Regions from separate parts of the Providencia hangzhouensis genome, predicted to be linked through region 2. Evidence: riboswitches for the same ligand, from Rfam matches in the RefSeq annotation. Region 2 holds a riboswitch; the other holds the start of a gene.
What was found. Region 2 has a riboswitch for thiamine pyrophosphate ahead of thiB (thiamine ABC transporter substrate binding subunit). Riboswitches for the same ligand answer to the same signal wherever they lie in the genome.
Positions count from the first base shown of each region.

Region 1: another riboswitch for thiamine pyrophosphate. It lies ahead of thiC (phosphomethylpyrimidine synthase ThiC); the one in region 2 lies ahead of thiB (thiamine ABC transporter substrate binding subunit).

Region 1 covers NZ_CP135052.1:404,718-410,893, forward strand. The annotation lists gene PZ638_RS01790 (thiazole synthase) at 1-273, opposite strand, end outside; gene thiS (sulfur carrier protein ThiS) at 276-476, opposite strand; gene PZ638_RS01800 (HesA/MoeB/ThiF family protein) at 464-1,222, opposite strand; gene thiE (thiamine phosphate synthase) at 1,298-1,963, opposite strand; gene thiC (phosphomethylpyrimidine synthase ThiC) at 1,947-3,920, opposite strand; TPP riboswitch at 4,065-4,176, opposite strand; gene PZ638_RS01815 (HAD family hydrolase) at 4,551-5,213, opposite strand; gene PZ638_RS01820 (ABC transporter ATP-binding protein) at 5,232-6,176, opposite strand, start outside.
Region 2 covers NZ_CP135052.1:3,537,816-3,543,991, reverse strand. The annotation lists gene PZ638_RS16120 (DNA polymerase II) at 1-424, opposite strand, end outside; gene thiQ (thiamine ABC transporter ATP-binding protein ThiQ) at 499-1,209, opposite strand; gene thiP (thiamine/thiamine pyrophosphate ABC transporter permease ThiP) at 1,202-2,806, opposite strand; gene thiB (thiamine ABC transporter substrate binding subunit) at 2,782-3,786, opposite strand; TPP riboswitch at 3,845-3,942, opposite strand; gene rppH (RNA pyrophosphohydrolase) at 4,055-4,588, shown strand; gene ptsP (phosphoenolpyruvate--protein phosphotransferase) at 4,592-6,176, shown strand, end outside.

The DNA of each region.
Region 1 (6,176 bases), 1.4 Mb from region 2:
GGTACCGAGGGCTTCTCGAGCTAGGCGCGCTGCAAATACCGCCTCTTGGGCATTTTTCGCACCGGAGGTATTCGGTAATAGTTTCACACCCAATTCTTGCAGTGGCTGTAAAATACCATCATCTTGCCCACGTAAGTCAATACGTTTCATTGCCATTGTCACCAATTGACTGCCGGATGCTTCAATGGCGTCTTGCATTAGGTTGGCGCTGGCAAATTTACCTGTTCCAGTAAACAGGCGTGAGTGAAAAGTTAAATCTGCGATTTTTAACATTATTAGCCCCCAGCGATAGCTTGAAATAACAAGATATTGTCTTGGTCATTAATGAGATGTGAATCCCACTGACTCTTCGGAATGATCACTTGGTTGATAGCAAGTGCAGTTCCCACTATTGGCCGGTTGAGAGTGGAAAATAATTGATTAACCGTCAGTGGGGCGTCGAATTCCATAGGTTGGTCGTTAATTATGATATGCATGTTTCTTCCCGACAGATTGGACATTGCAATGACGGCGTTAATTGCAATGTATTCCATTGTTGCTGTTTCCCATCAAATAAACGCAATTTACCGCTCAGTGAAGAGGGAAGGCCGACAAGTAATTTAATGGCTTCCAGTGCTTGCAGCGTGCCGATGATCCCAACTACAGGCCCTAATACCCCAGCAGTGCGGCAGTTGCGCTCAGGTTCATCTTGGTCTGGATATAAACAGGCATAGCAACCGGTGCTAAATGGCGGCTCAAGTACCATTAATTGGCCGCCAAACCCAACCGCACTACCGCTAACTAAGGTTGTATTGGTCATGACACAAGCGGTATTGACCGCATGGCGAGTGGCCATGTTATCGCAGCAATCAAGCACTAAATCGACTTGTTCAGCTAAAGGAATTAAAGTCTCAACATCCAACTTCTGTGCGACAACATGGGTTCTTACCAATGGATTGAGCCGATGCAGCCTATCTGCGGCAAGCTGGGCTTTTGGCTGGCCGATATCATCGGTATCGTAAAGTACCTGCCGTTGTAAGTTAGAAACGTGCAAGTCATCGTGGTCAGCTAGCCACAATTCGCCGACACCAGCCCCCGTTAAATAAAGGGACGCGGGGGAGCCTAATCCCCCTAAGCCGACAATGAGGACTTTGCTATTTTTGAGTTTTTGTTGCCCCTCGGGACTAATGTCTTCGAGTAGTAGCTGGCGGCTGTAACGCATGAATTCTTGGTCACTTAACATGATTGAATTCCTTAAATCATTACTCACCCTGTTTTATGATGATAAAGCAGGGCGAGTTATGTGATTAAAAATTGGCTAGTTGGCAGTATTTCGCTCAATTAAATCCAACAACGTTTCTGTTGCAGCGCGCCAATCATCGGCTTTGGTAATCGCACTGACCAGCGCAACACTACCTACCCCAGTTGCTAGCACTGCGGGGACTTTATCAATAGAAATTCCACCAATGGCGACAGTTGGGTAATCAGGCGTTGCTTCCACCATGGCTTTAAGCGTTTCTAAACCCTGAGGGGAAGAAGGCATTTCTTTCGTTTGTGTTGGAAAGATATGCCCCATAGCAATGTAAGAAGGACGCACGGATTTCGCGATAGCCAGTTCATGCTTATCGTGCGTTGATATTCCTAACCGTAAGCCCGCTTGGTGGATTGCTAATAAATCGGTAGTTTCCAAATCTTCTTGGCCCAAATGTACGCCATAAGCACCCAACTCGACCGCTAAGCGCCAGTAATCATTAATAAATAAACGTGCGTTATGTTTTTTTCCTAGCGCAATCGCTTGTTGAATATCATCACGAACATCGGCATCAGGTTTGTCTTTGATGCGCAATTGGATTGTGGAAACACCTGCATTAAGCAAGCGTTCAATCCATTCAACGGAATCCACAACGGGGTAAAGCCCAAGGCGTTGTTCGGTCGCAGGAAAAGGACTATTTGGGATAGATATAGCACTAGGCAATTTTGGCATTTTCATCCACCTCTGCGTTCACAATTTCAGCACCATGGTAGAGCTCGCTGCCATGAGCACGGAAGGCTTCTGACATCTGTTCCATACCGGCTTCTTTTTGTGCCGCGTAGTCACGAACTTCTTGGGAAATCTTCATTGAACAGAATTTCGGTCCGCACATAGAACAGAAATGGGCTATTTTCCCAGAGGCTTGTGGTAAGGTTTCATCGTGATATTTGCGAGCAGTTTCAGGGTCTAATGCCAAGTTAAATTGGTCTTCCCAGCGAAATTCAAAACGGGCTTTGGACATGGCGTTATCACGGATCTGTGCACCAGGGTGTCCTTTAGCAAGGTCAGCGGCGTGAGCTGCAATCTTATAAGTGATTAGCCCTTGCTTAACATCGTCTTTATTCGGCAATCCCAAGTGTTCTTTCGGGGTGACATAGCATAACATTGCACAGCCAAACCAGCCGATCATGGCGGCACCAATACCAGAAGTAAAGTGGTCATAACCCGGAGCAATATCGGTTGTGAGTGGGCCTAAGGTATAGAATGGCGCTTCGTGGCAATGTTCCAATTCTTCCGTCATATTACGGCGGATCATTTGCATTGGTACGTGGCCAGGGCCTTCGATCATGACTTGGACATCATATTCCCACGCAATTTTGGTTAACTCACCAAGGGTATGTAATTCGGCAAATTGTGCTTCATCGTTGGCGTCTTGGATTGAGCCTGGGCGCAGGCCATCCCCTAATGACAAGGAAACGTCGTAAGCGGCACAAATTTCACAGATTTCACGGAAGTGCTCATACAGGAAGTTTTCTTGGTGATGAGACAAGCACCATTTGGCCATGATGGAGCCACCGCGAGAGACGATCCCTGTTAGGCGCTTGGCGGTCATCGGTACATAGCGTAGTAATACGCCGGCATGGATAGTGAAGTAATCGACGCCTTGCTCTGCTTGTTCTAATAATGTGTCACGGAACATTTCCCACGTGAGATTTTCGGCGACACCGTTTACTTTTTCGAGCGCTTGGTAAATCGGAACCGTACCAATAGGCACCGGGCTGTTACGTAAAATCCATTCGCGAGTTTCGTGAATATAACGGCCAGTAGATAAATCCATGACGGTATCCGCCCCCCAACGTGTTGACCAAATCAGTTTTTCGACTTCTTCTTCAATGGATGAGGTGACCGATGAATTACCAATATTAGCATTAACCTTAACCAAGAAATTGCGGCCAATAATCATTGGTTCTGATTCAGGATGGTTGATATTGGCTGGGATAATGGCGCGACCCGCCGCCACTTCTTGGCGAACAAATTCAGGGGTAATATTCTCCGGTAAATTTGCGCCAAAGCCTTGGCCTGGATGTTGTTGCAATAAAACTTCGCCACGAATACGTTCACGCCCCATATTTTCGCGGATTGCAATAAACTCCATTTCAGGGGTTACGATGCCTTTACGTGCATAGTGTAATTGAGTAACACACTTGTTAGTTTGGGCTTTTAATGGGTGGGGGCGGTTGTTAAAGCGCAGATGATCAAGACCTGCATCAGCAAGGCGTTGTTGGGTAAAATCGGAACTTAAATTTTCGACAGGTACGGTATCAGCTCGTTCACTTATCCATGGCGCACGAATTTTTTTAAGACCTTTATGCACATTTAATTCAGAAACTGGGTCGCCGTAAGGGCCAGATGTATCATAGATAGGAACAGGTTCGTTATCTTCAAATTGTGGGTTGTCTTTATCGCCACCAATCAAGGTTTGAGAGAGTTGGATTTCTCGCATCGGGACTTGGATATCGTCTCTAGAACCTTGTAAATAAATGCGCTGTGAATTAGGAAACGAAACGCCAGAAACGGTATTAATAAAATTTTCAGCGGCATCACGTTGAGCTTTACGGGTGCGAGCGGGTGCTGCTTGTGGCGATAAATCAGCAGTAGGGATGATATTTTGTTCTGTATTATTGGACATAGCAATTTCCTGACATTGTCACGGCTATCACAGTTTTATGTGTAGCGGGTTTATCGAAAGAAAGTTGCTTGTCAGGAGTTCGGAGGAGTAATAAAAAGACATTGCGGCTAATTTTCCACCAAATGTGAGGTGATAAACTAACGCTGAGTGATTACTCTTGTTCCCTTCGCGGGTATTAACCCGATCAGGTTCCGCGGATCCCGAATTAACGGTCTCAGCCTGATGCATTGCATACTAGGCACTCCGACAAGAGATTTCAGTATAAGCTTTCCTCGTTATTCTTCAAGCGATAAGTGCGTTGGCTGCTCTCGGCTACCCAAGTCACATACTTATGTATGCTCCTTGGGATATCCTCATTTGCCGCCTTCTTCTCACTTGAATAATTTAGAGGAAAGTAAAATGGAATAAGGTTATTTCCTTGTTATTTTTCAAGGGATAAGTGCTTCCTCGTCATTCTTCGCGCGATAGGTGCGTCGATTTCATAGATTTACCCGAATCACATACTTATGTATGTGATTCGGGATAATTCTATTTATCTCCTTCCTCTAGCACGAATAATTTAGAGGAACCTTTGAAAAGATTAGTTAGTTAAAACCAAAATTAAAACCAAGTTTGAAATTAAAATTGGGCTTACAAACCCCAAGTATATTGTGGCCAATTGTGTTCGAGTGCGGCTTGCGTTAGGCGTTCGTCACCGTTGATAATAAATACTTCATCGGCGAATTGGCACATCGGGAGATCGTTGGCGGAGTCGGTGTAGAAATACACATAGGCGTCAGTGATCGGTTGGTGACGGACCCAAGCTAATAGGCGTTTGACTTTACCTTCCTTAAAGGTTGGAATACCGTCGATCTCTGTGGTGTAGCAGCCATCTTGTTGCTTGATATCGATCCCCATCGCGACATCCGCACCTAGTTTCGCAGCAATTTTTTTCACAATAAATGAAACGGTTGCGGAGATCACAATAATTGGGATCTCTTTAGCTCGATAATTTGCGATCGTTCTAATGGCGTCAGGGTAGACTCGCGGTAAAATCACGTTTTGTACGAAATCATCCAACCAGATATCCACTTGCCCAGCTTTTACATTGGCGATAGTTTGCAGGTTAAAATGTAAGTAAGTCGGCATATCTAATGTGCCTGCATTATATTGCGCCATCATGGCTTTATCTGCCTCCACAAATTGTGGGTCGCTAATGATTTGCTTGTCCCACAGATATTGTGTCCACAATACGCTGCTATCACCTTGAATTAACGTATCATCTAAGTCAAAAATGGCCAGTCGGTTTTGCATTATATTCCTATCTACTTATTAACTAAGTGTGCGAATTTCATTTTTATTAAACATAAGTTCAAGGCGAGTTCCAGGTTCAAATAAACGCTCAGATGAGCGGTTAAGTAAATCCACCGTCATATCACCTGCAGGGGTATTCACACTATAACGAATAATATTGCCAAGCAACTGATGGTCCAATATCACGGCATCAACAGGGTGAGAAATATGGCTACCGTATTGGCGCCCCGCTTCTTTGACATATATAGACTCAGGGCGGATAGCAAGTGTACCTTGTAAATTAAGGCCTAACATCGTATTGGCCTTTTCGGAATCAACAAGGTTGTAATGCCCCATAAACCGAGCGACAAATTCTGTTGCTGGTTGGGTATAAATATTCTCTGCCGTATCACTTTGCACGATCTGCCCTTTATTCATCAAAAAGATCCTATCGGACATGATCATCGCTTCGTCTTGGTCATGAGTAACAAAAATGGTAGTTAAGCTTAATTCACGTTGAATTTGGCGAATTTGCTGGCGTAAGTGTTTGCGAATCCGTGCATCAAGAGCTGAAAGCGGCTCATCAAGTAACAAAATTTGCGGTTTCATCACTAATGCTCTTGCAAGTGCTACTCGTTGGCGCTGTCCCCCTGATAGTTGATGGGGAAATTGTTGTTCTTTTCCTTGTAACTCAACTAATTCAATCACTTCAGCGACCGCTTTAGATCTGGCTTGGCTATCAAATTTACGCATTTTCAAACCAAACGCGATATTGTCAACCACAGTCATATTGGGAAATAACGCATAACTTTGGAACACCATGCCAACACCGCGTTGTTGTGCGGCTTGGTGGGTTACATTCTGGCGATTGATATAAAGTTCACCATGATTAAGTTGTTCAAGCCCTGCGATACAACGTAATAAAGTCGATTTGCCGCAACCACTTGGCCCAAGTAGGGTAATAAATTCGCCTTTTTCGATAGT
Region 2 (6,176 bases):
GTTGAAACTCCCCTTGCTGATTTTGAGAAAACCAGACAGAGGCCGCGATAAAGCGTTCCATTAGATACCGTTCACTCGGGCGAATATCTGTTTCTAATAATTCGACACCCAATTCGTTGCAGCTTTTTTCAAGATTCTGTAATTGTCGATATTGGTGGCAATAAATCGCATAGACTTTTTCGCGTTTAAAATCAATTAATCCAAGGAGCCGGTAGGTAATATTGGGTTGTTCATCTAATAGATGTTTTACTTGAGGGAATTGAGATTCAGCTAAAAAACCAATGGCTTTTTGATAGGGAACAGTGACCTTTTGAGGTTGGTTATTAGTGAGTAGCCAATAAGAGACCTCAACACCGTGGCGGGTGTCTTTCCAGTGACGGCTAAGAATAAAGCCTCTTTCTGCTGGAGCGATAAGTTGGGTCATTAGGCTACTCGCATAAAACTTGCATAAAAAATAGTTACGATAAATATACGCGAATAGTGTGAATTTATACAGTGCTAATTATTGGAAACGCTTATGATACTCAGTAAAGCAGACGCAGCGCTTTGTCCCTGTAATAGGTATTGAGTATCACCATCGTAGGCAATATTACCTTCTGCAATAACCAGTGTCCGCGGGGCAATTTGTAAAGCATCATCAACATTATGAGAAACCATTAACAATGTGATTGATTTTTCTGCACAAATTTCCCTGAGTAATAGCAGCATTTCTCGGCGTAATGCAGGGTCGAGAGCTGAAAAAGGCTCATCAAGTAATAAAATTGGTTGATTGCGGATCATGCAGCGTGCTAATGCCGCGCGTTGACGTTGCCCCCCCGACAGTTGTGCTGGTAACCTATCTAAACATTCACTCAGGCTGACACGGCTCGCCATTTGCTCAACTCGCTGAATTTGCGTTTTATTCAGGCGTAAATTGGGTTGCAGTCCAAGACCAATGTTTTGCCGGATTGTCAGGTGTGAAAATAAATTATTTTCTTGAAATAACATAGAAACAGGGCGCTTAGCCGGAGGGCTAAAAGTATGGTCTTCGCCATTGAGCGCAATTGTACCGCTTTTGGGAAATTGAAAGCCGCTAATCAAGCTTAATAGCGTACTTTTCCCTGCACCACTTGGCCCCATAACTGCCACAGACTCACCGAACTGAACAGAAAAATCAAATGACATTGTCAGGTTGTCGTATTGGTAATCTAGCTGAGTCAATTTAATCATGGTGTTTTCCTGATATACGTTCAATCAAGCTAAATAAGCAAAAGCAAAGCAATAGCAATAGCATGGCAGTAACAGCCCCATCGTTTGACCGGTAAGCCCCTATTTGCTGATAAAGATAATAAGGGAGTGTGCGGAAGTTATCATTGCCAAATAACGCGACAACACCAAAATCACCAATTGAGATAACACAAGCAAATGCGAGAGCTTGGGAAATAGGTTTGCGTAATGCTTTAAGTTCAATAATTCGGAAACGATTAAAACCAGAAATGCCAAGTGATTGGCACAATGGGTTATAGCGTTCAGCGCTGTCTCGCATAGGGTTTTCTAATACTTTTAACGCATAGGGAATGGCTAACAAAGCATTAGTCATGATAATTAATGGGTAAGGGGATTCAGGTAAGCCTACCGTTTCATTAAAAAAGATAAAAAAACCTGTCGCGAGCACGATACCGGGCATGGCTAAAATAATTAACCCACTAAGTTCTAAGGCTTGCCCTAGACGAGCCGCTTGGCGTAAGCGCAATTCACGGCTGCTCCATAACAACATTAAAGTAAGTACCACGCAGACAGCACCAGCACACAGTGCAATAAACACAGAGGTTGCCGTGGCTTGCCATAAGGCGGGTTGCTGCAATACCGCCCAAAGTTGCCCATTTAACCCATCGAAAATAACCGCGAATAGTGGGGGAAGTAGCAATAACATGGCAGCGACAATGAGCAACAAATCTCGAATGCGACGAAATGCGTTATCAGCAGGGTCAACCCATTGTGCTTGGTGGCTAAAACCTACTGAAAATACACTATTTACTTTGTGGCAGATAAACATTAAACCGACACAGAAGAACAGCTGAATTAATGCCAAAATAGTGGCTCGCCCTAAATCAAAATCATAGTTAAGAGCTTGGTAAATAGCCAATTCGATAGTGGTTGCTGCAGGACCTCCGCCCAGAGCGAGCACAGTCGCAAAGCTGGCAAAGCACAGCATAAAAATTAACGCAGCAGTAGGTAATATTTGCCGCCGTAAATAAGGCCATTCTAAAATAGTAAATTGCTGCCACTCATTGAACCTCAGTTGTGCTGCAATTTGTCTCTGCTCAATAGCGATATTTTCTAAAGACTGTAATAGCATACGAGTCGCTAGTGGCATATTAAAGAAAACATGTGCTAGCAAAATGCCTTTTAGGCCATAAGGTGAAAAGGTGTAATTAAATCCCAGTAATTGACAAAGTTTAGCCAGCCAACCCGTTTGCCCGTAAACTGATAAAATACCAAACACGGCAACTAATACCGGAAGAACCAATGTCATTGCACATAGGCGTAAAAATAGGGTTCGTCCAAAAAAACGACGGCGGTGCAGTGCTCTTGCAAGAAAAATAGCAGGGATTACAGAAAAAATGGCGGATAAAAAAGCCTGCCAAAAGGTAAACCCAATCACATGCCACAAATAGCTATCGCTAATAATGTCAGCCATTGAAATTTCAGGTGCAAAAAACCACAGTGCACCAAAACTAATGAGTGCAACCGTAATCAGTAATCCGGAGGCCAATGCCCCCGGTAGTAGAGACAAATTAATTAGCGACTGACGGCGGTTTGCCATAAACGAGTCCAATTTTGGCGTTCTTTGGCCACTTCTTGAGAACTAAATTGTAAGGCTTTTTCAGGTAGAGGTAACTGGTTGTATACCTCAGGTAAGGGAATATCAATGACCGGATACATCCAGTTTGTTGTTGGCAGGGTATTTTGGAATTCAGGTGTTAAGACAAACTGCAAGAACTGCTTGGCAAGCTCCGGCTGTGGGCTATTTTTCAGCCTTGCTGCCACCTCAACTTGCATATAGTGACCCTCATTAAATAATGCCGCAGCATAGTTATCTTTTTGGTCATTAAGCATTTGATAACCCGGCGATGAGGTATAACTGAGTACAAAATCACCTTCCCCTTTTAAGAACAGGCCATAAGCTTCACTCCAACCTTTAGTTACGGTAAGTGTTTTGCCTGCCATTTTTTGCCATGCATCCGCAGACTTGTCGCCATACAGTTTTTCAATCCACAGCATTAAGCCAAGTCCGGGCGTACTGGTTCGAGGATCTTGGTAAATAATTTTCCAATTATTTTCACTATTTAATAATGCATCCATACTTGTTGGTGGTTGTTTAATTTTATTAGTGTCATATATGAATGCGAAATAGCCATAGTCATAAGGAATGAAGGTTGAGCTATCCCACGAAATAGGCAGCTTCAATGCACTGGTATTAATGTCGGCAGGAGCAAACAGGCCTGTTTTTTCAGCAGAATCTAATAAATTATTATCTAACCCTAAAATCACATCTGCTTTGCTATTTTTTCCTTCCATTCTGAGTCTGTTTAGCAGGGCTACACCATCCCCCAGCGCCACTATTTTTAATTCACAATCGCACTGCGCTTCGAAATTTTTTTTAATTTGTGGTCCTGGACCCCACTCTGCGGCAAAGGAATCGTAGGTATAAACAGTAAGCGTTGGTTTATCCGCCCATGCTAATTGACTTAAACTGAGTGCACCAAAGGTAAAGAACGATGCTATAATTTTGTTTTTAAACATGCTTTTTCCTGCGCTAAAAGATAGTGACACAGGATTTGAGGAGAAACCGGTGCAGATATGCAGACGGAGGCTCAAATCCCTACGCCGGTATTAACCGGATCAGGTTCTACGGGTTATTTCTCAGCCGAAATAACTTCGGCACCCCGTTGAGATGTTCACTATTGTAGTGACTTCAGACATATCTGCAAACTGTATTGATATAGGTTTACCAGTTTAGGTATGTGTGAAACAATTAGGCATCTTTCAAATTTGGTTATTGAGGTAGTCTGTGATTGATGATGATGGCTACCGCCCGAATGTAGGAATTGTAATTTGTAATCGGCAAGGGCAAGTTTTATGGGCCCGCCGCTATGGTCAACACTCATGGCAGTTTCCTCAAGGAGGCATCAATCCTGGGGAATCGCCGGAACAGGCGATGTATCGTGAGCTATACGAAGAAGTCGGGCTACAGCGTAAGGATGTCAGGTTATTGGCATCTACCCGTAATTGGTTACGTTACAAATTACCCAAGCGTTTGGTGCGTTGGGATACAAAACCTGTTTGTATTGGGCAGAAACAGCGTTGGTTTTTACTTCAACTTCAATGCAATGATGCCGATATAAACGTGCAGCGCAGTAAGTCGCCAGAATTTGATGGCTGGCGATGGGTCAGTTATTGGTATCCTGTTAGGCAGGTGGTTTCTTTTAAACGTGAGGTTTATCGGCGTGTCATGAAAGAATTCGCTCCCGTAGTTATGCCTTTACAGGAACAAAAATTACCACAACGGCCCTCTTTTAATAACCGTAGGCGTGGAGCAAAGTAGCCTATGTTGACGCGTTTACGTGAAATTGTCGAAAAAGTTGCAATGGCGACAAGTTTGACTGATGCGCTAGAAGTGTTGGTGAATGAGACCTGCAAAGCAATGAGAACAGACGTTTGTTCCATTTATTTAGCTGATCACCCTCGCCAATGCTATTACTTAATGGCAACCCGCGGGTTAAAAAAACCTAGCGGGATTGCTATTCGTCTAGGTTTTGATGAAGGTGTCGTAGGGGCCGTAGGGCGCCAGTCTGAGATGCTCAATCTAGCCGATATTCGTGAACATCCTCAATATAAATTCCTGCCTCAGCTTAAAGAAGAACAATTAAAAGCTTTCTTAGGTGTTCCCGTGGTATACCGTCGCCAATTATTAGGCGTGCTGGTCGTACAGCAACGGGAAAAACGGCTGTTTAATGAAACCGAAGAATCTTTCATGGTAACGTTGTCGATGCAACTCGCCGTGATTTTGTCGCAAGCACAAGCAAAAGGTATTTTTGGGCAATATCGGCAAAATAGAATTAAAGCGATTCCTGTATCACAAGGAATTGCAATGGCTTATGGATGGCAAGATAGTTCCCAACCTTCTTTAGATAGTATTTTTCAAGCAAGCGCTATTGATATCGACAAAGAAAAACAACGCCTTGTCGCCGCCCTCGAAAGTGCTACAGCGGAATGTCGTCGTATTAGTAAACGTTTTATGGCGAGCTCGGCAAAAGAAAGTGCGGCGATATTTGATCTCTATAATCATTTACTGAGTGACCCGCAGCTAAAAAAACATCTGTTTGCCTCCATCAATGATAACGCAACTGCTGAATGGGCAGTTAAAACAGTTATTGAAAATTATGTAGAGCAGTTTTCTCGCCTGCGTGACCTTTATTTAAGGGAAAGAGGGGCAGATTTAAAAGCATTAGGTCAACGCTTATTATTTCATCTTGATGATTCACTTACCGCAAATGAGCAATGGCCAGAACGTTTTATTTTAGTTGCTGATGAATTAAGTGCTAGTGTATTGGCGGAGTTACCTATTGAGCAACTTGCCGGTGTGGTTGTGCGTGACGGAGCAACGCATTCTCATTCAGCTATTTTAATCAGAGCTATGGGAATTCCTGCAATTATGGGGGCGGATATTGAGCCTTCGTTATTACATAACCGCCATTTAATATTGGATGGTTACCGTGGTGAGCTCTTTATTGAACCTGAAAATTTAATTGTTCAGGAATACCAGCAAATCATTGAAGAAGAAAATGTTATTAGTCGCTTAGCGGAAGGAACTCTTGAACAAGATGCAACACTTAAAGGCGGCGAACAAGTTCATATTTACCTTAATGCAGGTTTAAGTCCGCGCTACGAGCAACAGATTAACACAGGGGTTGATGGCGTTGGCCTGTATCGTACTGAACTGCCTTTTATGTTGCACAATGGTTTTCCCTCGGAAGATGAGCAAAAACAACTCTATAAAGAAGTTTTACAACTTTTCCCTACCAAGCCTGTAGTGTTAAGAACCCTTGATATAGGGGCGGACAAACAGTTGCCATACATGCCAATTAGCGAAGAAAACCCAAGCTTAGGCTGGCGCGGTATTCGCATCATGC